4 regions of the Rhizobium sp. BK312 genome follow, and region 4 is predicted to be linked to each of the others. Evidence: predicted binding sites of a transcription regulator. Region 4 holds the regulator's gene; each other region holds the start of a gene.
The links. The regulator PhoB, encoded in region 4, activates phosphate uptake and scavenging genes when phosphate is short. The targets are predictions, from matches to a motif close to TGTCATNNANCTGTCAT.
Positions count from the first base shown of each region.

Region 1 (5,553 bases), 400 kb from region 4:
CGCTGGTTCGATCTCGATCTGCGTATTCTGGATATGGTGCTGTCCGACCTGGCTGCGGATGAGACGCTGGTACTCGGTTTCAATCTCTCCGCCACCAGCCTGTCGCATTCGGATCGGTTTGCCGATGTGTTCGGCCGAATCAGCCGCCGATCGGAACTTGCCTCGCGGCTTGTCATTGAGGTCACCGAAAGCTATCCGGTCGTCGGCGTATCCATCGAACGCATGAAGATGATTCGTGCTCTCGGTTGTCGTATCGCGATCGATGATTTCGGGTCTGGGTTTGCCACGCCGGCATCGCTGCTGCAGGTGCCTGCAGATATCGTCAAGATCGATGCAGCCTTTGTCTGGGATAACAGGCCTGGCCGCGACGGAAGCAATAGCCTCTCCCACATCGTCGGTTTTGCATCCTGTTTCGCTCCTTTTGTCGTCGTCGAGGGGATTGAAACCGGCACTCAACTCAATGCCGCGCAGGAGGCGGGCGCAACGCATGTCCAGGGTTTCCTGCTTTCGAGGCCGGTTTCCCTGGCGCGGCTTCGACGTCATAAGCGCAAAGCTGTCTTGCGGGGGGTGGCATGAACAATTGCGCACCGGAGCCTGTCATTCTCGCTCTGCAGGTGATGCCATGATGCAGCGACTGGCTTTCACATCGGCCTATCACATATCGGCGGCGCGTGCGGCGAGCGAACTCAAGACGAAGACATTGCTGCGCGCCCTGGTCAGCCGGCTTCGCATCGTCTTCTCCGGAAGCGGCGGTGAGCTGTCAGCCACTTTCGTCGGCGGAGCAGGCCCACATGTCCTCATTTGCGATCAGGCCGCCGAGGCGGTGGCCCGCGTCACCATCGATGCGGAGACGGGTCTCTATGTCTTGTGTGAACTCGGCGGTCATGCCGATGATGTCGTCATCGTGACCGCAAGTGAAAATCGATTGCTCGAGGAGATTGCTCTCCATCTTGGCGATGGCCAATCACTGCACGAACCCGTGGATGCCGCCGTCAAAACACTGGTGGGCCAGACGATGGAGGATGTTGAGCGTAAGCTCATTCTCCAGACTTTGCAGCATTGCGGCGGAGATCCCACTCACACGGCGTTCATGCTTGGCATGCCGCTCGTCACCCTTTGTAACAAGCTGGCGGTCTACTTCGCGGATCCTGCCGGCGAACTGCCGCAGTCTGCTGCGGATACGAAATAGGAGGCGGAAGCTACTGGCTGTAATTGCGTACGCATTTGATGCGGACGCATTGAGCCCCGGTTATCGAACCGGGACAGCGCCCCGAAACAGGGCGCAAATCGAAACGGTGCGATGTCCGTCCGCGGGTATGGCACATGATGCAATTCGAGCGGGGCGGCGCACGAGGAACCAATGAGATCCGGGAAAAGATCATGGATTCTTTCGAGACAAAAACCCCCGCTCTGCCGAAGCCTTCCTTGTTCGATGGCTGCGTGAAGATCGTTTCGGCCTATGTCAGCCATAATGCCGTTCCCATCCACAGCCTTCCCAGGCTGATCAAGGACATTCATGAGGTGTTGCTAACATTGGATGGGTCGGCTTCCATCGTCGAGCGCGCCAATCTGGTGCCGGCTGTGGATTTGAAGAAATCGGTGACGAACGACTACATCGTCTGCCTCGAAGACGGCAAACGCTTCAAGACGCTGAAGCGTCATTTGCGCGTGCATTATGGCATGACGCCCGAGGAATACAGGCAGAAATGGGGGCTTGCTCCCAACTACCCGATGGTGGCGCAGAATTATGCCAATCGCCGTTCGGAGCTTGCCAAGATTTCCGGCCTCGGTGCGAACGGCAACAAGAGGGAAACCGTCGACTGAGCAATTTCGGAACAGGCGTTTCGCACACGCTTGACCGGCGCTGCTTGTGTGCTCCGTGAGAATTCGTCCGCGCAATGCTGCAAACAAAATGGCGCCCTCGTCAGGGCGCCACCGTCTTCAGGAATAGTCTCCGCTGTCGATCAGAAGACCTGGCGCAGCACGATGAACAGCACGAAGGCCAGTGTGATCGAAGCCGGCAGCGTCAGGATCCAGGCCATCAGCATGTTGCGCACCGTCGACCACTGCAGGCCGGAACCGTTTGCCGCCATGGTGCCGGCGACGCCGGAGGACAGGACGTGCGTCGTCGATACCGGCAGGCCGAGATGGTCGGCGGCGCCGATGGTCAGCATGGCGACGACTTCGGCGGCAGCACCCTGGCCATAGGTCAGATGCGTCTTGCCGATCTTTTCGCCGACGGTCACGACGATGCGTTTCCAGCCGACCATGGTGCCGAGGCCGAGCGCCAGCGCCACGGCAACCTTCACCCAGAGCGGGATGAATTTGGTCGCGTGATCGACGGCGGCGTGATAGTTGGTCACGGCCTTCAGGTCCTCGGCGCTCATCGGCAGCAGCTTCTGCTTGTCGATCAATTTCAGCGATTCACCGATCAGATAGATATCGTTACGAACGTTGCCGACGAGCCCGTTCGGCAGCTTCTCGACGCTTGGATAGGCCGCGATCTCCGCACTCGTGGCATGAATATATGCTTGAAGAGCCGGTGTCGTCGCGTCCGTCCAGGTCTTGGTCTTTACGGCGCTGCTGACGGTGGCCTTCGGATCGGCCGGTGCGGCAACGCCCGGCTTCACATATTTGCCGAGTACCGTCTCGACTTGCGTCGAGGCAGTTTTGTAAGCTTCGAGATAGTTCACGTCGGGCGTCTTATTCAACGCGAAGGCGGTCGGTACGAGGCCGATGAGGATGAGCATGATCAGACCCATGCCCTTCTGGCCGTCATTCGAGCCGTGGGCGAAGCTCACGCCGGTGCAAGTGAAGATCAGCAGGCCGCGGATCCAGAGCGGAGGCGGTGCATTGCCCTTCGGCGCTTCGTAGAGCTCCTTGTTGCGGATCAGCACCTTGGCGACCAGCAGCAATAGGGCGGCCATGGCAAAGCCGATGATCGGCGACAAGAGCAGCGACATGCCGACGCTGCTTGCCTGCGACCAGTCGACACCGCTGGTGGCGGAGCCGGCGGGTGCCAGGAACTGGTTGGCGAGGCCGACGCCGATGATCGAGCCGACAAGTGTATGTGAGCTCGAGGCCGGCAGGCCGAGATACCAGGTGCCAAGATTCCAGATGATGGCGGCAGTCAACAGGGCGAAGACCATCGCGAGACCGGAGCCGGAGCCGACCTGCAGGATGAGCTCGACCGGCAGCAGCGCCAGGATGCCGAAGGCGACGGCGCCCGATGAGGTCAGAACGCCGAGGAAGTTGAAGAAGCCCGACCAGATGACGGCGAACTCCGCCGGCAGCGAGCGCGTGTAGATGACGGTGGCAACGGCATTGGCAGTATCGTGGAAGCCGTTGACGAATTCGAAGCCGAGCGCGATCAGCAGCGCCAGCCCGAGCAATATCCACGGAACTGCGGCGGCCTCCGCAAGATCGCTGCCGAGAGCGTAGGCGACATAGACGAGACCGGCCAGGACGACGATGCCGAAGAGCGGCAGAAACCATTTTGCCGAGCTGCCTGCGCCATGAATTGGATGGTTGGCATTGCCACCCTCCGATGTGTTTGAAGCGAGGTCGACCATCCCAAACTCCTTTATGGCAATTGATATCGTCGGTGTAAGCCTCCTTCATGAAACTCTCGTGACGCGGGAACAGGCTGCGGCGAACTGCAAATGCGGGCAGTGCCTAGCCCGTTCAACTGCCGGCAGGTTCTCGGGCTGATCTTGATTTGCCTCCAAAAGGCCATTTTCGGTTCAGCCGGCGTTCATACCTTCGGGGGTTAAATCCCCATGTAAGGGACTTGGATAGAGGGCCATTAACATGAGATCGTCCGTGATTGCCATTGCTGCCTTGTTCGGCAGCCTGGTTGTATCTTCGGCAGAGGCAATGCCTATCCCGGCCGTTGGGCCAACGGCCTCCGTGCCGATTGTGAAAGTTGACTATGCCTGCGGTCGTGGCTGGCACCTGACGCGCTGGGGCGAATGCCGCCCCAATCGCTGGGGTCCGCCGCCCCGGCGCTGGGGTTACTACAGGCCGCCACCGCCGCCGCCATGGGGCTGGCACGGCCATCGCCATCATCGCGATGGCTGGGGCGACGGCCGCTGGCGCGATCGTCCGCACTACTGGTGAGATCAGAAGCACCGCCGCATCTTGCGGCGGTGTTTTATTGAGGGCAGTTCCGATAAAAATGCGCAGCAGTTTTGCGTCCGGAATCGCATAAAAACAAAAAGATAGAACGGTTTTTAAGGCTGAGCTTGCAGTCGTAACGCGCGCGCTCCGAGCCAGAGTCCCGCAAGAACGAGTAGGCTGGCCGACAAGATCACAGCAAGGCTTTTCATATGAAGCGCGATATCGGCAAGCTCCGGCCGGATGAGATCGGCCGTATTGAAGCTCTCGCCGCTGAATTTGCACAGGATGAGCGAGAGATTGTTGCGCACGAGTGCCGTGTCGATGTCGGAGACGAGATCGTCGACCGATGCCTTCTCCACTTTCATGACGCGCATTTGCAGCAGCACCGCCTTCGCCGCGGCGAGGTAGGCGTGGGAGCATTCGTTGAATGGGCTTTCCTCGTCGCTGACGCTGCCCGGCATCAGGCCCCATAGGCAATAAGCGCGTTGGATCTGCGCAAAGTTCAAGAGACGGCGGAAGGTTTCGTCGGTATCCGATACGCTCTCAGCAAGCGAGATGATCCGCCCGTAATAGGGAGCGATCACTGCCATCTCGCCATGGGTAAGACTGGGAATCGGAATGCCAGCCTGGCTGCCGGAGGAGCCGCCGCCATGCGCGGCAACCGAAGCCGGCCAACCCGCAACGATGAGACAGAAGATTGCAAACAGGACGCCGCCTGGATACGGGCGTCTCCCGCGCATGTTGCCATGCGCGGGACGCGATCTATTTACCACACTAAGCCCGGCGCAAGCTGGCATTGCGGTAGCGTGTCTGCGGCAGTTGGCGTTCCGCCCAGGCTCCGAAGGCAAGGCCGAGCGTCGTCCAAAGGATGGCGTGCATGCCGAGCGAGGTGATGCGAAAACGCCAGAGTACGACGGCCGAGAATTGCTCGGGCACTTCGTTGATCGAGGGAAGCAGATATTGGATCAGCGCGATGAAGACGATGTAGCCGATGCCGGCAATGATCGCACCGTTCCAGGAACCATATCGCGCCGCCAGCCTGCGTCCGAAGCCCACCGCGACGATCATGCCGACGATGGAGGCAACGATCATGATGAAGAACAGCTCTGTTCTCGCACCGATCGTCTCGGAATTGCCGACGGCCGGCGGGTTTGCCGGATACTTGATGTCGGGCACGAGCGAGATCGTCACGAAAGCGGCGAGCGCGAGCAGCGCCGCCGTGCCGCGCGCACCCAAGGGGCTGATGCGGCCGTAGACGAACGAGAAGACCAGCGCGAACAATCCGCCTATTGCGGTCGAAAAGATCACGCTGCCGGTGAAAAGGCCGATGCCCGCCTGCGTGGCGCGGCTGACGATTTCCGGTTCCGGCGCTTCGCCGGCTGCCTGCGCGGCCTTTTCTTCAAAGCTGATAGCCCAGTCGACCAGCGGTTCGCC
Region 1 covers NZ_JACHZP010000005.1:31,547-37,099, forward strand. The annotation lists gene FHT85_RS14995 (EAL domain-containing protein) at 1-576, shown strand, start outside; gene FHT85_RS15000 (helix-turn-helix domain-containing protein) at 623-1,189, shown strand; gene FHT85_RS15005 (MucR family transcriptional regulator) at 1,381-1,824, shown strand; gene FHT85_RS15010 (inorganic phosphate transporter) at 1,965-3,572, opposite strand; gene FHT85_RS15015 (GCG_CRPN prefix-to-repeats domain-containing protein) at 3,811-4,119, shown strand; gene FHT85_RS15020 (hypothetical protein) at 4,233-4,859, opposite strand; gene FHT85_RS15025 (CbtA family protein) at 4,894-5,553, opposite strand, start outside.
Region 1: a site for PhoB is predicted at 3,620-3,636, ahead of FHT85_RS15010 (inorganic phosphate transporter). Genes of this name have one in related genera too.

Region 2 (5,553 bases), on a different contig from region 4:
GCTCCACCGGCCTGCGCTCCATGGCGAGGCTGCCCGATGGCTCCGACCAGGCGCTGGTCGAGGTGAAGGCGGTCGACGATGCCTATCCGCTCTACGGCACCTTCCAGGCCGATCCCGATCAGCCCTTGTCGACGCTGCTTGCCGCCAAGGACGGTGCCTATGGCGCCGTCGTGGCACCGCTGCTGCTTGAACGGCTGAACCTCAAGGTCGGCGGCGATCTGCTGCTCGGTAACACCAGGCTGCGCATCACCGGCACCATCGCCAATGAACCGGACGCCGTCTCCGAAGGCTTCGGCTTTGCGCCACGTCTGCTCACCAGCCGCGACGCCCTGATTGCTTCCGGCCTGATCACCACGGGCAGTCTGGTCGAGCAATCCTACAAGATCCGCATGGACAACCCCGCAGCCGGCATCCGCAATCTCACTGACCGCGCCAATGCAGCCTTCCCGCAAGCCGGCTGGTCGATCCGCAGCAGTGATCGCGCTGCTCCCCAGCTCGCCGATAATGTCACGCGTTTCTCGCAATTCCTGACGCTGGTCGGCTTGGCCGCCTTGATCGTCGGCGGCGTCGGCGTTGCCAATGCCGTACGCGCCTTCCTCGATTCGAAGCGCACGACCATCGCCACCTTCAAATGCCTGGGCGCGCCGGCCTTCGTCGTTGTGCTGATCTATCTCATCCAGATCGCCGTCATTGCGCTTGCCGGCATAGCAATTGGCCTCGTCCTCGGCGCCATCGCGCCGATGATTGCGTCGCAATTCATGGCCGAATTCCTGCCGATTTCCACCGCCCCGCGGCTTTATCCCGGCGCGCTGACGCTCGCTGCCGTCTTCGGCCTGCTGACGACGTTGGCCTTCGCCATTCCACCGCTCGGCCATGCCCGCGAGGTACCGGCAACCGCACTGTTTCGCGAGCAGGGATTCGAAGCGCGCCGCCTGCCCGGCTGGCCCTATCTGCTCGCCGCCGGTGTGCTGATGGCAGCACTTGCTACGTTGGCGATCGTCACCGCCTATGATCGCTTCATCGCGATCGTCTTCGTCGTTTCGATTGCCGCCGCCTTCGTAGTGCTGCGCGCCGTTGCCGCCGTGCTTTCCTGGCTTGCCCGCCGCAGCCCGCGCGTGCGTTCGCCCGCCCTGCGCCTGGCGATCGGCAACATTCATCGGCCCGGCGCGCTCACCTCCTCCGTCGTGCTCTCACTCGGCCTCGGGCTGGCGCTGTTGGTGACCCTGACGCTGATCGACGGCAATATGCGCCGTGAGCTCATGGGCCGCATGAGCGAGCAGGCGCCGAATTTCTTCTTCGTCGACATTCAGGGGCCGGAGCTGGAAGGCTTTCGCAAGATCGTGCTCGACATCGACCCCAAGGGCAAGCTCGTCGAGGCGCCGATGCTGCGCGGCCGGATCGTCGCCTTCAACGGCGAGGATGTCACCAAGATGAAGGTGCCGGCAGCAGGCCAATGGGTCCTGCGCGGCGACCGCGGCATCACCTATGCCGATACGGTGCCGGAAAATGCCTCGGTCACGGAAGGCAAATGGTGGGACAAGGACTATGGCGGCGAGCCGTTGGTTTCCTTCTCCGAAGAGGAAGGTAAGGCGCTTGGCCTGAAGCTCGGCGACAAGGTCACCGTCAACGTACTCGGCCGCAACATCACCGCCAAGATCGCCAGTTTCCGCAAGGTTCAATGGCAGTCGCTGTCGATCAATTTCGTGATGATCTTCTCGCCCAATACCTTCAAGGGCGCCCCGCATGCCTGGCTCGCCACCCTGACAGACATATCAGCCACTTCGGAACAGGAAGCAGCTATCCTGAGGAAAGTCACGAATACCTACCCGACCATAACAAGCGTCCGGGTCAAGGATGCACTCGATGTCGTCAATACGCTCGTGGGACAACTCGCGACGGCTATTCGTTCCGCCGCATCTGTCGCGCTCATCGCGTCCGTGCTGGTGCTGGCCGGTGCGCTCGCTGCCGGCAACCGCGCCCGCACGCACGATGCCGTCATCCTCAAGACGCTCGGCGCAACGCGCGCAACATTGATCCGTGCCTTCAGCTACGAATACCTGATCCTGGGCGCGGCAACCGCCGTCTTCGCCTTGATCGCGGGGGCTGCCTCCGCCTGGTATATCGTCAGCCGCATCATGCACCTGCCCTCGGCCTTCCTGCCCGACGTTGCCCTCTCGACGCTGATTATCGCCCTGATTTTGACGGTCGGTATCGGCCTGATCGGTACTTGGCGGATTCTCGGGCAGAAAGCAGCGCCCGTTCTGCGCGAACTCTGAATTCGTCTTTGCGCATTAACCGAACGCGATGAATCGGTGCGATATTACGCCGATTTAACATGGGGCCGACCGCTAGACCCTTGTCTACAAGGCCCGAAAGCCTCATATTCTGTGCAGGCATGCTGAGCTCCGCAGCGGCGCCTGGGCCTTGAAGGACCCGACACCGTAATCAAATCGGAGCTTGAAAGAGGAAAACATGGCTGACTTTCGCAATTACCAAAACCGGGCGCAGAGCGGTGCGCAATCCGGTGCGATGATAGACGAGGGCCTTCGAGCCTATATGCTCAAGGTCTATAACCTGATGGCGCTGGGTCTGGCGATCACGGGTGTTGCCGCCTATCTCTCCTTCTCGCTCGCTTTCGCAAACGGACAGATCACGGCTTTCGGCCAGGCGATCTATCTGAGCCCGCTGAAGTGGGTGGTCATTCTCGCCCCGCTGGCAATGGTCTTCTTCCTGAGCTTCAGGATCAACCGCATGAGTGTGGCCGCCGCGACGACGACCTTCTGGGTCTACGCCGCGCTGGTGGGCCTGTCGCTGTCGTCGATCTTCATCATCTACACCGGCCAGAGCGTCGTGCAGACCTTCTTCGTGACCGCCGCCTCCTTCGGCGCGCTGTCGCTCTACGGCTACACGACCAAGCGTGACCTGTCGGCGATGGGCTCGTTCCTGATGATGGGCCTCTTCGGCCTGATCATCGCGACGCTCGTCAACATCTTCCTGGCTTCGTCAGCCCTGCAGTTCGCCATCTCCGTGATCGGCGTCCTGATCTTCGCAGGCCTCACCGCTTACGATACGCAGCGGATCAAGGAAATGTACTACACCGCCGACGATGCGACGGTGGCTGGCCGCAAGGCGATCATGGGCGCCCTGTCGCTCTACCTCGACTTCATCAACCTGTTCATGTTCCTGCTGCAATTTATGGGCAACCGCCGTTAATCGCAGAGTGAAATGAGATACGAAAAGGCGGCTTCGGCCGCCTTTTTTGTTTGCTTGGGCGCACGCCCTGCGATTTGATAACTGCCGTCACAAATCCGCAGATCAGGCAATAGAAGCAATGTCCGTCAGCCTCCGCAGTGCAACCTCAGACGACCTTCCCCATATCACCGCCATCTACAGAGATTCCGTCCTGAACGGCACGGCAAGCTACGAAATCACGCCGCCGGGCCAGGAGGAAATGACGGCGAGATTCGAGGCGATCCGCCACAAGGGTTATCCCTATCTCGTCGCGGAAGACGATGCCGGCGCGTTCCTCGGCTATGCCTACGCCTCATCCTTCCGCACGCGGCCGGCCTATCGTTGGATGGTGGAGGACTCGATCTATCTGGCGCCGGAGGCTCGAGGGCGCGGCATCGGCCGGTTGCTGCTCGATGCGCTCGTCGAAAGCTGCCAGACGCTTGGCTTCCGCCAGATGATCGCCGTCATCGGCGGCGCCCATCCCGCCTCCGTTGCCGTACACCGCGCCGCAGGCTTCACCGAAACCGGCCTGTTGAAAGGCACCGGCTACAAGCATGGCCGGTGGCTGGATACGATGCTGATGCAGAAGGCGCTCGGACACGGCGCGGAAACCGATCCGGATCCTTCGGTTTATCCGGGGACATTGTTTGGGGGATAGTATCTGACCCGCCAGTCTGCAGAGCCGCCTAGCCCGCTGCGGAAACGCGCAGAAACTACTTCTCCACCAGCTTCAGCTGCTTGTCGAAAACCTTCAGCACTTGATTCAGGTCATGACCACGTTTCAGGATCATGCCGCTGGTATTGACGACGGAAAAGGCACCCTGCTTGGCCGATAGCTTCGGATTCTTTTCGATGCGGAAAAGTGGCATCTCGCCGGAGCGCTTGAAGACGGAGAAAACCGCTTTGTCCTTCAAATGGTCGATGGCGTAGTCGCGCCACTCGCCCTCGCCGACCATGCGGCCATAGATCCAGAGAATCGCATCCAGCTCCCGGCGATGAAACGTCACCGGCAGCGGGTCCTTGCTCTGTTTGTATTCTCTGAGATCAACGACGACGGATGAATTGGTATCGACGGAACGGCTTTCACCGTGTCTCAAATCCGGCTGATCAGTCATCAATCCCCCAGGGGCTATCTCATGACAGGAGAATGACAGTTTGCCTCAGCCACATCAAATTGCAAGACGGGTGGCGGCTCACAATTTCTTTCCCAGCTGTGAAAGCACCTCGTCAGCGCCGCATTTCAGCCAAAACGACGCCCAATTTACAGGAAGTATAGGGAACCGTTTGGCGCCGCCGCGTCAAACGGCCCGGCCGGGGCGCATCGATTAAACCCCAGCCCCGAATGCGTCCTCGCCGGGCACCTCCCCTTTTCGACGCTAGCCGATATAGGGTCCCCTTCTTGGCGCCAGCCAAAATAGGGACCCTTTTGGGCGTCACGCAAAATAGGGATCTTTCGGCCGTCAGCCTAAATATGGAGCCTTTTCGGCCCAAGCCGAATGAAGGGCTCCAGAAAAAACCGCTCAGCCGTCCGAGCCCACAGTCAAGACAGTCGCCCCCAGGATGGCGGCCGGATCGCCCGCAGGCGTCGATGCCTGCAGCAGAATCGCGAGGCCTCGCCGGCCGGCTTTATCGAGCACGGTAGAGGGCAGCACTAGGCTCATAGCCTTGCCGTCCCACATGCCCACCGTTTCGACATCGGAGACGGCATGCATATAGGCAATCTGCTGGCCGGTATTTTCGCCGCCCTTAGGTGCCACCATCTGCTCCTTGTCGAAATAGACGGCAACCACATTGGCCTTGCCCTGCCCGGCTCCGATCTTGATCTCCAGCTCGTCGCCCTTCATGGCGGCACTGACCGGAACCATCAGGCCCTCGCCAAGGCGCTCAAACTCGTCGAGCTTGACGTTGATGCCACTGAGATCGGCACCGTTCATATGGTCCCTGCCATTGACGATCGCCTGTGGCGTATAAACCCCGCTGCGGCCCATCGTCCGGGCATAAGCATACTGGCGCGCCGTATTGTCCTTGGACGCCATGGTGTCGTTCCAGCCGAGGTAATTCCAATAGTCGACATGGTAAGCAAGCGCCACGACATTGCCTTGGCGGATCAACTTGCGAAAGGCCGCGTCGGCGGGGGGACAGGACGCGCAGCCCTGCGAAGTGAAGAGTTCGACGACGCCCTTGATCTTCGGAGCCTCCTGCGCATGCAGCGAACTTGCCAGCGCGATGCCTGCCAGAAGTGGAACCAAAAATCGAAGGCGCATTCTATCTCTACCTCTGCATCCAATCTCGAGCGCCGTCTGCCTATACGGGCTCTGCAAA
Region 2 covers NZ_JACHZP010000006.1:294,019-299,571, reverse strand. The annotation lists gene FHT85_RS18935 (ABC transporter permease) at 1-2,276, shown strand, start outside; gene FHT85_RS18930 (Bax inhibitor-1/YccA family protein) at 2,473-3,213, shown strand; gene FHT85_RS18925 (GNAT family N-acetyltransferase) at 3,332-3,889, shown strand; gene FHT85_RS18920 (DUF2794 domain-containing protein) at 3,945-4,346, opposite strand; gene FHT85_RS18915 (DUF1223 domain-containing protein) at 4,752-5,495, opposite strand.
Region 2: a site for PhoB is predicted at 4,368-4,384, ahead of FHT85_RS18920 (DUF2794 domain-containing protein). Genes of this name have one in related genera too.

Region 3 (5,553 bases), on a different contig from region 4:
GCCATCTTGTCATGCCGGGTCCATTCCAGCGCGAGCGCTTCCTGGCTCTCGAGCTCAAGGAAGGCTGGCTCGATAGTGCCGCCGGCATGATCGTCGCCAGCGGCCGCAAACTGGCCCAGCCGCCGATAGCAAAAGCCGCATAAAGCGCCCAAACGTCCCGAAGTATCATAAGGCTTCCGCCCGTCCGGACGGAGGCCCTTTTATTTGGCTGCCTTCACGCTGTCTTTCGCCGGGTCGTATCCATCCGTCAGCGTTTTCAGGAAGGCGACGACATCGGCGATCTCGGCATTAGTCAGCGCAGGGGCATCGCCGAGCTTGCGGTTCATCGGCGCGTCGATGACATCGATATTGGCCTGATACCGCGCCGGCAAGTCATCATATTTTAGCACCTTGCCGCTTGCATCCTTCGGATAGATTTCCTTCGGATTGGTATCGCGCTTGACGTAGAAGCGGGTGACATCCTCCAGTGTGCGGTAGACGCCATTGTGGAAGAAGACGTGGCGGGTGGCGACATTGCGCAGCGTCGGCGTCTTGAAGAGCCCGCAATTCTGCTGCTCGGCGGAGTGGGTATCGTTGCGTAGCGGGCCGCAAATGCCGGTGTCATAGTAATGCGCATCGGCATTGGCCGGAATGGCTGGGTTGCGAGGCACGCCCAAAGCCTCGAATTCGAAATCGGTGAAATTCGGCATCTGCCCGTCGCCGGTCATCTTGTCGAGATGGCAGGAGGCGCAATTGCCCTTGTTCGCGTCGTCGAACAACTTCAGACCCCGCGCTTCCACATCCGTCAGCACCGCCTTGCCGCGCAGATAGTAGTCATACTTGCTGGTATAGGGATGGAAGGAGTTTTCCTCGATCTGGTAGCGGGCGAGCGCAAAGCCGATCTCGGAGATCGTCATGTCCTGATCGTTGAGGATATTGTCGCCGAAGAGCGCCGAAATATCCTTGCCGTATCCCTTCTTCAGCTTGGCATAGACGGTGGCCGTATCGGCATTCGCCATTTCGAAAGGCGAGATCATTGGCTGCAGGGCTTGTTCCTCCAGCGAATCGACGCGCCCATCCCAGAACATGCCGCCCTGCGGCACGAGGTTTGTCGCAGCTGCATCGGCCTTGACAACGGCCTGTGCCGTTAGCGGACCAACAACGGCGGCGGGGGCATTGGCGAGAGCCACGCCCGATGCCTCGGTCATCGGCGAGGCTTCCGCCGCTTCGTCGGCAGCGCTCTCTTCTCCGATCGAGAAGGAAGGCGTCGAAATCTTGTAGGCGAGGCTGGGCACCGCACGGATGCCCGGCTGATCGAGATGCGGGCCACCGAGCTGGACGGCGAGGCCATTGGCCGGCGCATAGTGATTGGCCGGATCGTGGCAAGTCGCGCAGGACATCTGGCCGCCGCCCGAGAGCGACGGATCGAAAAACAGTTTCTTGCCAAGTTGCGCAACCGCGCTCAGCGGTGCTTGGTCATCATAGCCGTCAGTCGCTGTGACGTTTATGGCCGACTCGCTTGCCATGCCCACAGCCGCACCCGCGAGCGAGAGGCCCGCGAGTGCGAGGAGCGGCGGGAGACGGCGATAGGTCAGGGACATTTCCGTCTCCCTTATGGTTTTACGATGCCGGATTGCCGGTTTTCGGATCGAGGAGCAGCTTCGGCACGTCACCCTTGGACCAGTCGAACATGGTGTTCAGCGAGCCCGAGAGCACATCGAAGGAGCCGCCGCCGAGGCGGGCGCCGGCCATCCAGTTGTCCTCAATGAAGCGCATAACGGAGGTCTGATCGGTCAGCGTGTGGTCGACAAAGTTGACCTTGGCATAAGGCGAAATCACGAGTAGCGGCTGGCGTGTGCCGTAGCCGCAGCGTCCCTGTGCCGGCTGGCCGTTGACGCCGGGCAGGGCAGTGCCGGTGGAACAGCTGTCGCCGCTCAGCACGTCGTAGCCTTTGACGGGGATTTTCGATGGATTGACGACCGCATGGGCATGGTCATACCAGCCGTCGGAATCGTCATAGAGGATGACGATGGCTGTGTCCTTCCAATCCAGCGAATTCTGCACGCTGTTGACCACTTGAGTGACGAACTCCTGTTCGTCGAGAGGGTCGGAATAGCCAGCATGGCCGTCCTGATAGGCAGGTGCCTTCAGGAAGCTGATCGTCGGCATGTTGCCGTTCTTCAGCGCCGCATAGAAGTCGGTCATGTCATACTGGTGATTGGCCGCATCGGTCGTCCCGATCGCCGCTACCGAAGAGGGGCGCGCATGCGTCGGGTTGGCGGTAGAGGCATAGTACTGGAATGGCTGGTGATGCGGAATGTAGTCGGTGTAATTGACCTTGGTGATGGTCGACGTGGTCGCGCGCTTGCAACCTGTCGTGCCGTCCGGGTTGGTCGCCGTCAGATCGAAACCGCCCTCGAAGAAGCCCCAGGTGATCTTGTGCTCGTTCAGCATATCGCCGATGTTCTTGCCATACATCAGTGCCGTCTGGCCGACCGAGCAGACGTCGCCGGTCGGATCGAAGTCGCTGATTGCGGTCCAGCCGCCATTGCCGTCGGGCACGATGCGGCCCTTGGAATAGGTGCCGTCACTTTCCAGCGTATAGCCGGGCGGCAGGATGGCGCCGTTGGTCTGGCCGGAGATGAGGTTCAGCGCGCCGGGGGTCGAGGGGCCGAAATTGGTGGAGTAGGAATTGTCGCTCAGCGCATAGTGCTGGGCATAATTCCAAAGGGCCGTGACGGTGTTGCCGTCGTAATAGCCCATGACCTGCCCCTTGGTGCCGAAGGCGCCGGCTGCACCCTTGGTGCCGCGGCCGGTGTTGGCCGGGAAAAGGTCCATGGCGAAGTTGTTGTAGGCGGCCTGTTCGGCGGTATAGCCATGGTTCTGTGACTGGGTTGCCGCCTGCGTACGATCAAGCCGGAAGGGGGCAGCCGCATCGGCGCCGTTTGCCGTGTTGGTCTTGTTCGGATTGTTGTCGAGAAGACCGGCATTGGCGAGCGTGTTGATATCTGTCGGCGTGTTGTCGGCCGCCTTGAACGCCGGTTCGCCGTCGACATTCGCTGCCTTGGGGTAGGTCGCGAAATAATGGTCGAAGGAGACGTTTTCCTGGAAGATCACGACAAGATGCTTGATGGGAGTCGCAGTATTCGGTGCTGGACTCACGTCAGCGGCACCGGCGGCGGAACAGCGCAGAACAAGGCCAAGCGCGCTGCCGGCTATAAGGGCGGCGCGACGTGAAAGACTGGTCATCTTCATATCCTCTTCGAGTGGGGGCATTGCTCCGGCGCATTTGCGCCACGCCGGGCATAGAGAACCCTTTCGAGCTATCAATCGAGTATGACAGTTCCATGAAGGGTGGGGAGAGGGAATACCGCTCTCGCTGCCTTGTTTCCGGCAATCGATTGATTCTGCTGTGTCGGGCAGAGAGAATGGGGAAGGTGCCAGGCCTCGTGTCTAGGATGCTACCTTATGCCACGGGTAGGGGCCACCACGCGCTCACGGTTCGAGACGGCCCGATAAGCCTCAAGGCGGCCACCGTCTCTCGATGATCTAGATATTCTGGTCCATCGTTTCGGCCGGAATCTCGTCGGCACGATGGATGCGCACGACCACGGCCGGGACGCCGGCGACAGTGCAATGCGGCGGCACGGGTTTGACCACGACGCTGCCCGCGGCAACCTTGCTGAAGGCGCCGACTTCGATGTTGCCGAGGATCTTCGCGCCGGCGCCGATCATGACGCCGTGGCGGATCTTCGGGTGACGGTCGCCGCTTTCCTTGCCGGTGCCCCCAAGCGTGACGTTCTGCAGGATGGAGACCTCATCCTCGATGACGGCGGTTTCGCCGATGACGATGCCCGAGCCGTGGTCGAGCATGATCGAGGTGCCGATCTTCGCGGCCGGGTGAATATCCGGGCCGAAGACGAGCGAGGCGAGATTGGAGAGCCAGCTTGCGATTTCCTTGCGGCCCTCCGTCCAGAGCGCATGGGCGATGCGGTGTGTCTGCAGGGCATGGAAGCCCTTCAGGTTCAGAAGCGCATGCAGGTAGGTGGTGCAGGCCGGGTCGCGGGTTCGCACGGCAACGAGATCCGCTTCGGTCGCCTGCAGGATGGCAGGATATCGCGCCAGCACGTCGGACAGCAGCGAAAGCATGTCGCCATGCTCGATCCTGACAACGCAGAGCCGTGCCGCCAGTACGTTGGCAAGGCTTTCAGCATCAGAGATTCCGCCAAGCAATTGCGCCTGCAGCAAAGGAGCGAGCGTCGGCTCGCGCGCAGCAAGCTCGGCTGCTTCGCAGCGGATCACATCCCAGACGTTTTCGGCTGGGGCAGGTATATCGCCGGCGATTGCCGTTCCTGGCTGGGGCATGATCCTGTCTTTCTGCATCTCATTGTTTTCACGCAATACCGGACGGAAAACCGCTGCGCACTTTTCCTGGAATCGCTTTAACCGGAGATATCCACGACGCCGCAGTCGCCGGCTTCGGAGGCGAAGGCGAGCAACTTGCCGGACTTGCTCCAGCTCATCGATGTGATCGCACCCTTGCCGGGCCGGCGCAGAAGCGCTTCCTTGGCGTCGCCGATGCGGACCGCGAGGATCATACCATCGATGAAGCCGATGGCGAGAATATCCTCGACGGGATGGAATTTCACCGAGGTCGCCATGATGTTGGCGCGTGTGCCGAGCTCCAGCGGCGCCTTGCCCATCGGGCCATCCTTGCCCTGGAAGGGCCAGACGATCGCGGCCGGTGCGCCCGACGAGGCGAGCCACTTGCCTTTGTTTGACCAGGAGAGCGACTTCACCTTGGCGGGATAGCCGGTCATGCGCATGTGTCGGGCTTCAGCGCCGGGCTTCGCATCCATCTTCCAGCCGTGCAGGGCATTTTCCTGCATGGTCGTGACGATGAACTGGCCATCGGGCGAGAAGGTGACGCTGGTGTGGGCACCCTTCCATTCGAGATTGACCGGCGGGGCGCTCATGCCCACCCAATGCAGGGATACGCCGTTATAGCGGGCGACGGCGATCCTCAGGCCCTTGGGCGCGAAGGCGATGCCTTCGACCGTGCGCTCTTCCGGGAACTCTTTCGTCGTCCCGTCAGAGAGCCGTACGAAAGTACTCTTGCCATAGGAATAGGCGACGGCGCCTTGCGGGCCGGCTGCAAGCTGGCTGATCCATTTGCGCGGCGCTTCGGCGAGCACCGTCGTGCTGCCGTCCGCGGCAATCCGGAGAACCTTGCCGTCCTCGCCGCCGGAAATCAGGCTCTCGCTATAGGGATCGCGGATGCAGGTCAGCATCCCCTGATGGGCTTCGGTTATCTTCTCGCCGCCTTCGAGGCGGTGGACTGCGCCGGCAGCGCTGGCGAAGAAGGGGGTGTCACCTAAAAATTCGACGGCCAGAACGTGGCCGTCGATATCAAGCGGAGCGACAGTCGGCATCAGGCAGACGCCTCGCACGCCTTGAAGCTGGCTTCCAGCTTTTCGCGGTCGAGCTCGCGGCCGATGAAGACGAGGCGGCTTTCATGCTTCTCGCCGTCCTTCCAGGGGCGCTGGTGATCGCCTTCGATGATCATGTGGACGC
Region 3 covers NZ_JACHZP010000008.1:154,944-160,496, forward strand. The annotation lists gene FHT85_RS22245 (GNAT family N-acetyltransferase) at 1-143, shown strand, start outside; gene FHT85_RS22250 (cytochrome-c peroxidase) at 201-1,580, opposite strand; gene FHT85_RS22255 (phospholipase C) at 1,600-3,228, opposite strand; gene cysE (serine O-acetyltransferase) at 3,529-4,344, opposite strand; gene FHT85_RS22265 (WD40 repeat domain-containing protein) at 4,422-5,411, opposite strand; gene FHT85_RS22270 (CobW family GTP-binding protein) at 5,411-5,553, opposite strand, start outside.
Region 3: a site for PhoB is predicted at 3,316-3,332, ahead of FHT85_RS22255 (phospholipase C). Genes of this name have one in related genera too.

Region 4 (5,553 bases):
CATGGCCATATCTCCTGATCACAACTTTAAGGACCGATCGCTTCCATTTGATGAAACGGGTCCGAAAAAATCAAAAATGCCGCCTTGCGGCGGCTCGGGCACTATTGATGTTTTGCACCGCGATGTCAACAAAACTGCCGTTTTAGCAGGTGCGAGAAAAGGCTTGCCGGCAAAAGAGATGCGTCGGGCGGCGCCTATGGCAGAAATGCCACGCCCGGACAGCAAGTTGGGGAAAACCTCGAAATCGATTCCTCAAGATTCCCGCGACTCTTGTCACGGAGTCAGCCTCACACTAGGTTAAAAACCAATTGCTAGACTGCATGCGGCGGAACTAGTCACCACAATTTTAGAGCGTTTCGCGCCTCGATACCATGCGAGGCAATGGTGAGGGATTCTGCCATCGGAAACGCGACAGCGGAGACAGGGCATGAATTGGACAGACGAACGCGTCGAGAAGCTGAAAAAGCTATGGTCCGAAGGATTGAGCGCCAGCCAGATCGCTGCGCAGCTCGGTGGCGTGAGCCGTAATGCCGTTATCGGCAAGGTACATCGCCTGAACCTCCCCGGCCGAGCGAAGGCGGGCGGCACGACAACCGCAGCGCGCACGCCGAAGCGCAGCGCAGCGGCACCTCGCGCTGCGACCTACGGATCGCGCGTTGCTACCCGCACGGTGGTTGCCCGCCAGCAGGGCGCAACCATGCTGAAGGAAGAGATCGAGATCGATTCCGTCAACGAAATCCAATATCGCCCGGCATCGAACGTCGTCGTTCCGATCTCCCGCCGCCTCGGCCTGACGGAACTGACGGAGCGCACCTGCAAGTGGCCGGTCGGCGATCCGCTGAAGGACGATTTCCATTTCTGCGGCAATGAGAGCCCAGATTCATCGCCTTACTGCACCTACCATCAGCGCCTGGCCTACCAGCCGGTGCATGAACGGCGTAGGCCGGCCCAGCCGCGTGGCTGAGAGGCTTGATGACTGAGATAAAGAAACGGGCCCTTGAGGCCCGTTTTCTGTTTCCGCCGCTATGTTGATGCCTGATCGGGTATCCCCGCTCAGGCCTCCATGGAATAGCCCGCGCCGCGAACGGTGCGAATGACATCCTGCATATTGGAGAAATTGAGCGCCTTGCGCAGGCGGCCGACATGGACGTCGACCGTGCGTTCGTCGACGTAGATATCGTGACCCCATACGCCGTCGAGCAGCTGCGAACGCGAGAAGACGCGGCCCGGCGAGGACATCAGGAACTCCAGCAGGCGGAATTCCGTCGGCCCCAGCCGCACTTCGCGGCTCTTGCGGTGGACGCGATGGGTTTCGCGATCCAGCTCGATATCGCCGCAGCGCAGCACCGTGGAGAGAACCTCCGGGCGGGCACGCCGCAGCATCGCCTTGACGCGAGCCATCAGCTCCGGCGTCGAGAACGGCTTGACGACATAATCGTCCGCGCCGGTCGAAAGCCCGCGCACGCGCTCGCTTTCCTCGCCGCGGGCCGTCAGCATGATGATCGGCAGGCGCTCCGTCTCCGGCCGCATACGCAGCCGGCGGCAGAGCTCGATGCCCGATACGCCGGGGAGCATCCAGTCGAGGATCAGGAGATCGGGGATGCGCTCCTGGAGACGCAGCTCGGCCTCATCGCCTCTGAGGATCGTGTCGACCTCGAAGCCTTCGGCCTCAAGATTGTAGCGCAGCAGAACGCTGAGCGCTTCCTCGTCTTCTACAACAGCAACTCTCGGAACCATGCGCCTATGGTCTCCTTTCTTCGCTTTCGGATTATTCGGTCACTGCGCCGACGGTATTGGCGGTATCGTCCTTCGGGCGCTCGCCTTCCGGCTGCGCGCCCGTCGCCATGTAATAGATCGTCTCGGCGATGTTGGTGGCATGGTCGCCGATGCGCTCAATGTTCTTGGCGCAGAAAAGAAGATGCGTGCAGGTGGTGATGTTGCGCGGATCTTCCATCATGTAGGTCAGCATCTCGCGAAAGAGCGAGGTGTACATGGCGTCGATTTCCTCGTCGCGTTCGCGGATCGACACGGCCTTGTCCGGCGAGCGGGTCGCGTAGACATCCAGAACTTCCTTGAGCTGGCTCAGCGCCAGTTCGGAGAGATGCTCGATGCCGCGGGCGAGACGGCGCGGGACACCGGTGCCCTGGACGGCGATGACGCGCTTTGCGGTGTTCTTGCCGAGATCGCCGACGCGCTCCAGATCGGATGCGATGCGGATCGAGCCCATGATTTCACGCAGATCCGCCGCCATCGGCTGACGGCGGGCGATGGTAACGATCGCCTTGTCGCCGACTTCGCGCTCGGCATGGTCGAGAACGACGTCGTCGGAGATGACCTTCTGGGCCAGGGCAGCGTCGCTGTTGACCAGCGCGCGTACGCTGTCGCTAACCATCTGCTCTGCCAGGCCGCCCATTTCAGCAATGCGGCGCGTCAGGAACTTCAGGTCTTCGTCATAGGCAGAGAGAATGTGAGTGGAGACCATTTTTCTATCCTCAAGGTGAACTGTGTGAAATGAGCCGCGCGCCTGATATCATCAACCAAAACGGCCCATGATGTAATCCTGCGTGCGGAAATCGTCGGGATTGGTGAACATCTTATCGGTGTCGTTCTCCTCGACCAGGTGGCCGAGATGGAACATTGCGGTACGCTGCGAGACGCGGGCTGCCTGCTGCATGGAATGCGTCACGATGACGATGGTGAAATTCTCCCGCAGTTCGTGGATGAGATCCTCGACCTTGGCGGTTGCGATCGGATCAAGCGCCGAGCATGGCTCGTCCATCAGGATGACCTCCGGGCTGACCGCGACGGCGCGGGCGATGCACAGACGCTGCTGCTGACCGCCCGATAGGCTCGTGCCGGCATCATGGAGCCGATCCTTGACCTCGCCCCAGAGACCGGCCTTCTGAAGACTGCTCTCGACGATATGCTCGAGATCGGCCTTTGAGCGATGCAGGCCATGGATGCGCGGGCCGTAGGCGACGTTCTCATAGATGGACTTCGGAAATGGGTTGGGCTTCTGGAAGACCATGCCGACGCGGGCGCGCAACTCCACCACGTCGATGCTGTCGTCGTAGACATCCTGATCGTCGAGCGTGATCTTGCCGGTGACCCGGCAGGTCTCGATCGTATCGTTCATGCGGTTGAGGCAGCGCAGGAAGGTGGACTTGCCGCAACCGGAAGGGCCGATCAAAGCCGTGACGGTATTGGCGCGGATCTTCAGATTGACGTCGAAGAGCGCCCGCTTGTCGCCGTAGAACACAGAAACGTCCTGGCCGATCATCTTGTAGGGGATCGTCATCATCTTCCTGGACAATGCTTTTTCGCTGGCGGCTTCCGTCATCATGTTCATTTCGTGCGCCCTCCCTTACCAGCGCCGCTCGAAGCGGCGGCGCAGCAGGATGGCGCCGATGTTCATCGCGACGAGGAAGAAGAGAAGCACGATGATGGCGCCGGACGTCCTTTCTACAAAGGCCCGCTCGGCTTCGCTCGCCCACATGTAGATCTGCACCGGCAGCGCCGTCGAAGGATCGAGCGGCGATGCCGGATAGTTGGCGACGAAGGCGACCATGCCGATTAGAAGCAGCGGCGCAGTCTCGCCAAGCGCGTGCGCAAGCCCCAGGATCGTGCCTGTCAGAATGCCGGGCATCGCAAGCGGCAACACGTGATGGAAGACCATCTGCATGCGCGATGCGCCAAGACCGAGCGCTGCGCTGCGGATCGACGGCGGCACGGCCCGCAACGCCGAGCGTGTGGCGATAATGATCATCGGCAGCGTCATCAGGCTCAGCACGAGACCGCCGACCAGCGAGGCCGAGCGCGGCAGTCCCATAATGTTGATGAAGACCGAGAGACCCAGCAAGCCATAGACGATCGAAGGGACGGCCGCGAGATTGTTGATGTTGACCTCGATCAGGTCCGTCAGCCGGTTCTTCGGTGCGAACTCCTCCAGATAGATCGAGGCGGCGACGCCGACCGGCAAGGCAAGCACGAGAACGGTCAGCATCAGGTAGAACGAGCCGATCAGAGCGACGCCGAGCCCGGCGGCTTCGGGCCGGCTCGAGTTGCCCGACAGGAAGAGACCGCTGTTGAAGGCCTTGTAAAGCGCACCGCTTTCGCTGAGTTGCTTCATCCAGGCGACCTGGCGGTCGGATATCTTGCGATCCCTCTCATCGACTGTCAGATCGATCTGGCCCTTGTTGGCTGAATCGATATTGGAGCTGGCAAGGAAGGTGACGTTCTCAGTCGTCCCTATGATCGAGGGATTGGCGACGACCTTGTCGCGCAATGCGATCCTGGCACTGTCCGACACCATGGCCGTCGCCTCGCGAACGAGCGCGCGATTGGCGGGATCGATGCTCAAGACTTTCACCAGCGCGTCCCGCACCAGTATCGGGTAGTTGGCTGATATCAGCACCTTCGGATCGCTGGCGCGCCTGGCTGCGGGGTCGATCACCTTCTCGGTGAATTCGATCGGTAAGGTGATCGAGGTCTGAACGAAGGCAGTATAGCCTGTGCGGACGACGGTCGAGACCAGGATGATGAGGAAGACGAGACCGAAAATGACAGCCGTGATCCCATAGGCGCGAAAGCGGCGCTCGGCGGCATAGCGTTTTTTGATACCGATATCACGGCGCACCGACGCACCCGGCGTCAGGCCACGCGGCATGTTGAGCTGAGAGGAGGATACGACGTCGCTCATTCGTATTGCTCCCTATATCGACGGACGATGTAGAGCGCATAGACGTTGAGGCACAGCGTCAGGAAGAACAGCGTGATCCCGAGTGCAAAGGCGACGAGCGTCTGCGGCGAGGTGAACTCCAGATCGCCGGTCAGCTGGTTGACGATCTTCACGGTGACAGTCGTCATCGGTTCGAAGGGATCGAGCTGCATGCGCGCGGCAACGCCGGCTGCCAGCACCACGATCATGGTTTCACCGATCGCCCGCGACGCGGTCATCAGCAGTGCGCCGACGATGCCCGGAAGGGCGGCGGGCAGCAGAACACGCTTGACCGTTTCCGACCGCGTGGCGCCGAGGCCAAGCGAACCATCGCGCAGCGACCGCGGCACGGCCATGATGATATCGTCCGACAGCGAGGAAACGTAAGGGATGAGCATGACGCCCATGACGAAGCCGGCCGTCAAAACGCTCTGTGCCTCGATAAAGCCTTTATAGTCGCCCGTCATCAAGCCATCGATCTCGGCTGAGATATCGCGCAGGAAGGGGCCGACGGTGACAAGGGCGAAGAAGCCGTAGACGATCGTCGGGATGCCGGCTAAGACCTCCAGCATGGGCTTGGCGACCGAGCGGACGCGGGCCGAGGCATATTCGGCCATGTAGATCGCCGCGAACAGGCCGATGGGCACAGCAAAGAGCATGGCGACGAGCCCGATATAGATCGTGCCCGCCAGCAGCGGGATCAGGCCGAAGGTGCCTGAAGTCTGCGTGCCGGCGCCGGCGAAGCGCGGGTCCCAGACCGTGCCGAAGAAGAACTCGCTGGCTGGCACCATGCTGAAGAAACGCGCCGCTTCCGAAAGCATTGAAACGACGATGCC
Region 4 covers NZ_JACHZP010000005.1:428,264-433,816, reverse strand. The annotation lists gene FHT85_RS17020 (aspartate aminotransferase family protein) at 1-3, opposite strand, end outside; gene FHT85_RS17015 (GcrA family cell cycle regulator) at 428-964, shown strand; gene phoB (phosphate regulon transcriptional regulator PhoB) at 1,054-1,737, opposite strand; gene phoU (phosphate signaling complex protein PhoU) at 1,769-2,482, opposite strand; gene pstB (phosphate ABC transporter ATP-binding protein PstB) at 2,534-3,349, opposite strand; gene pstA (phosphate ABC transporter permease PstA) at 3,365-4,699, opposite strand; gene pstC (phosphate ABC transporter permease subunit PstC) at 4,696-5,553, opposite strand, start outside.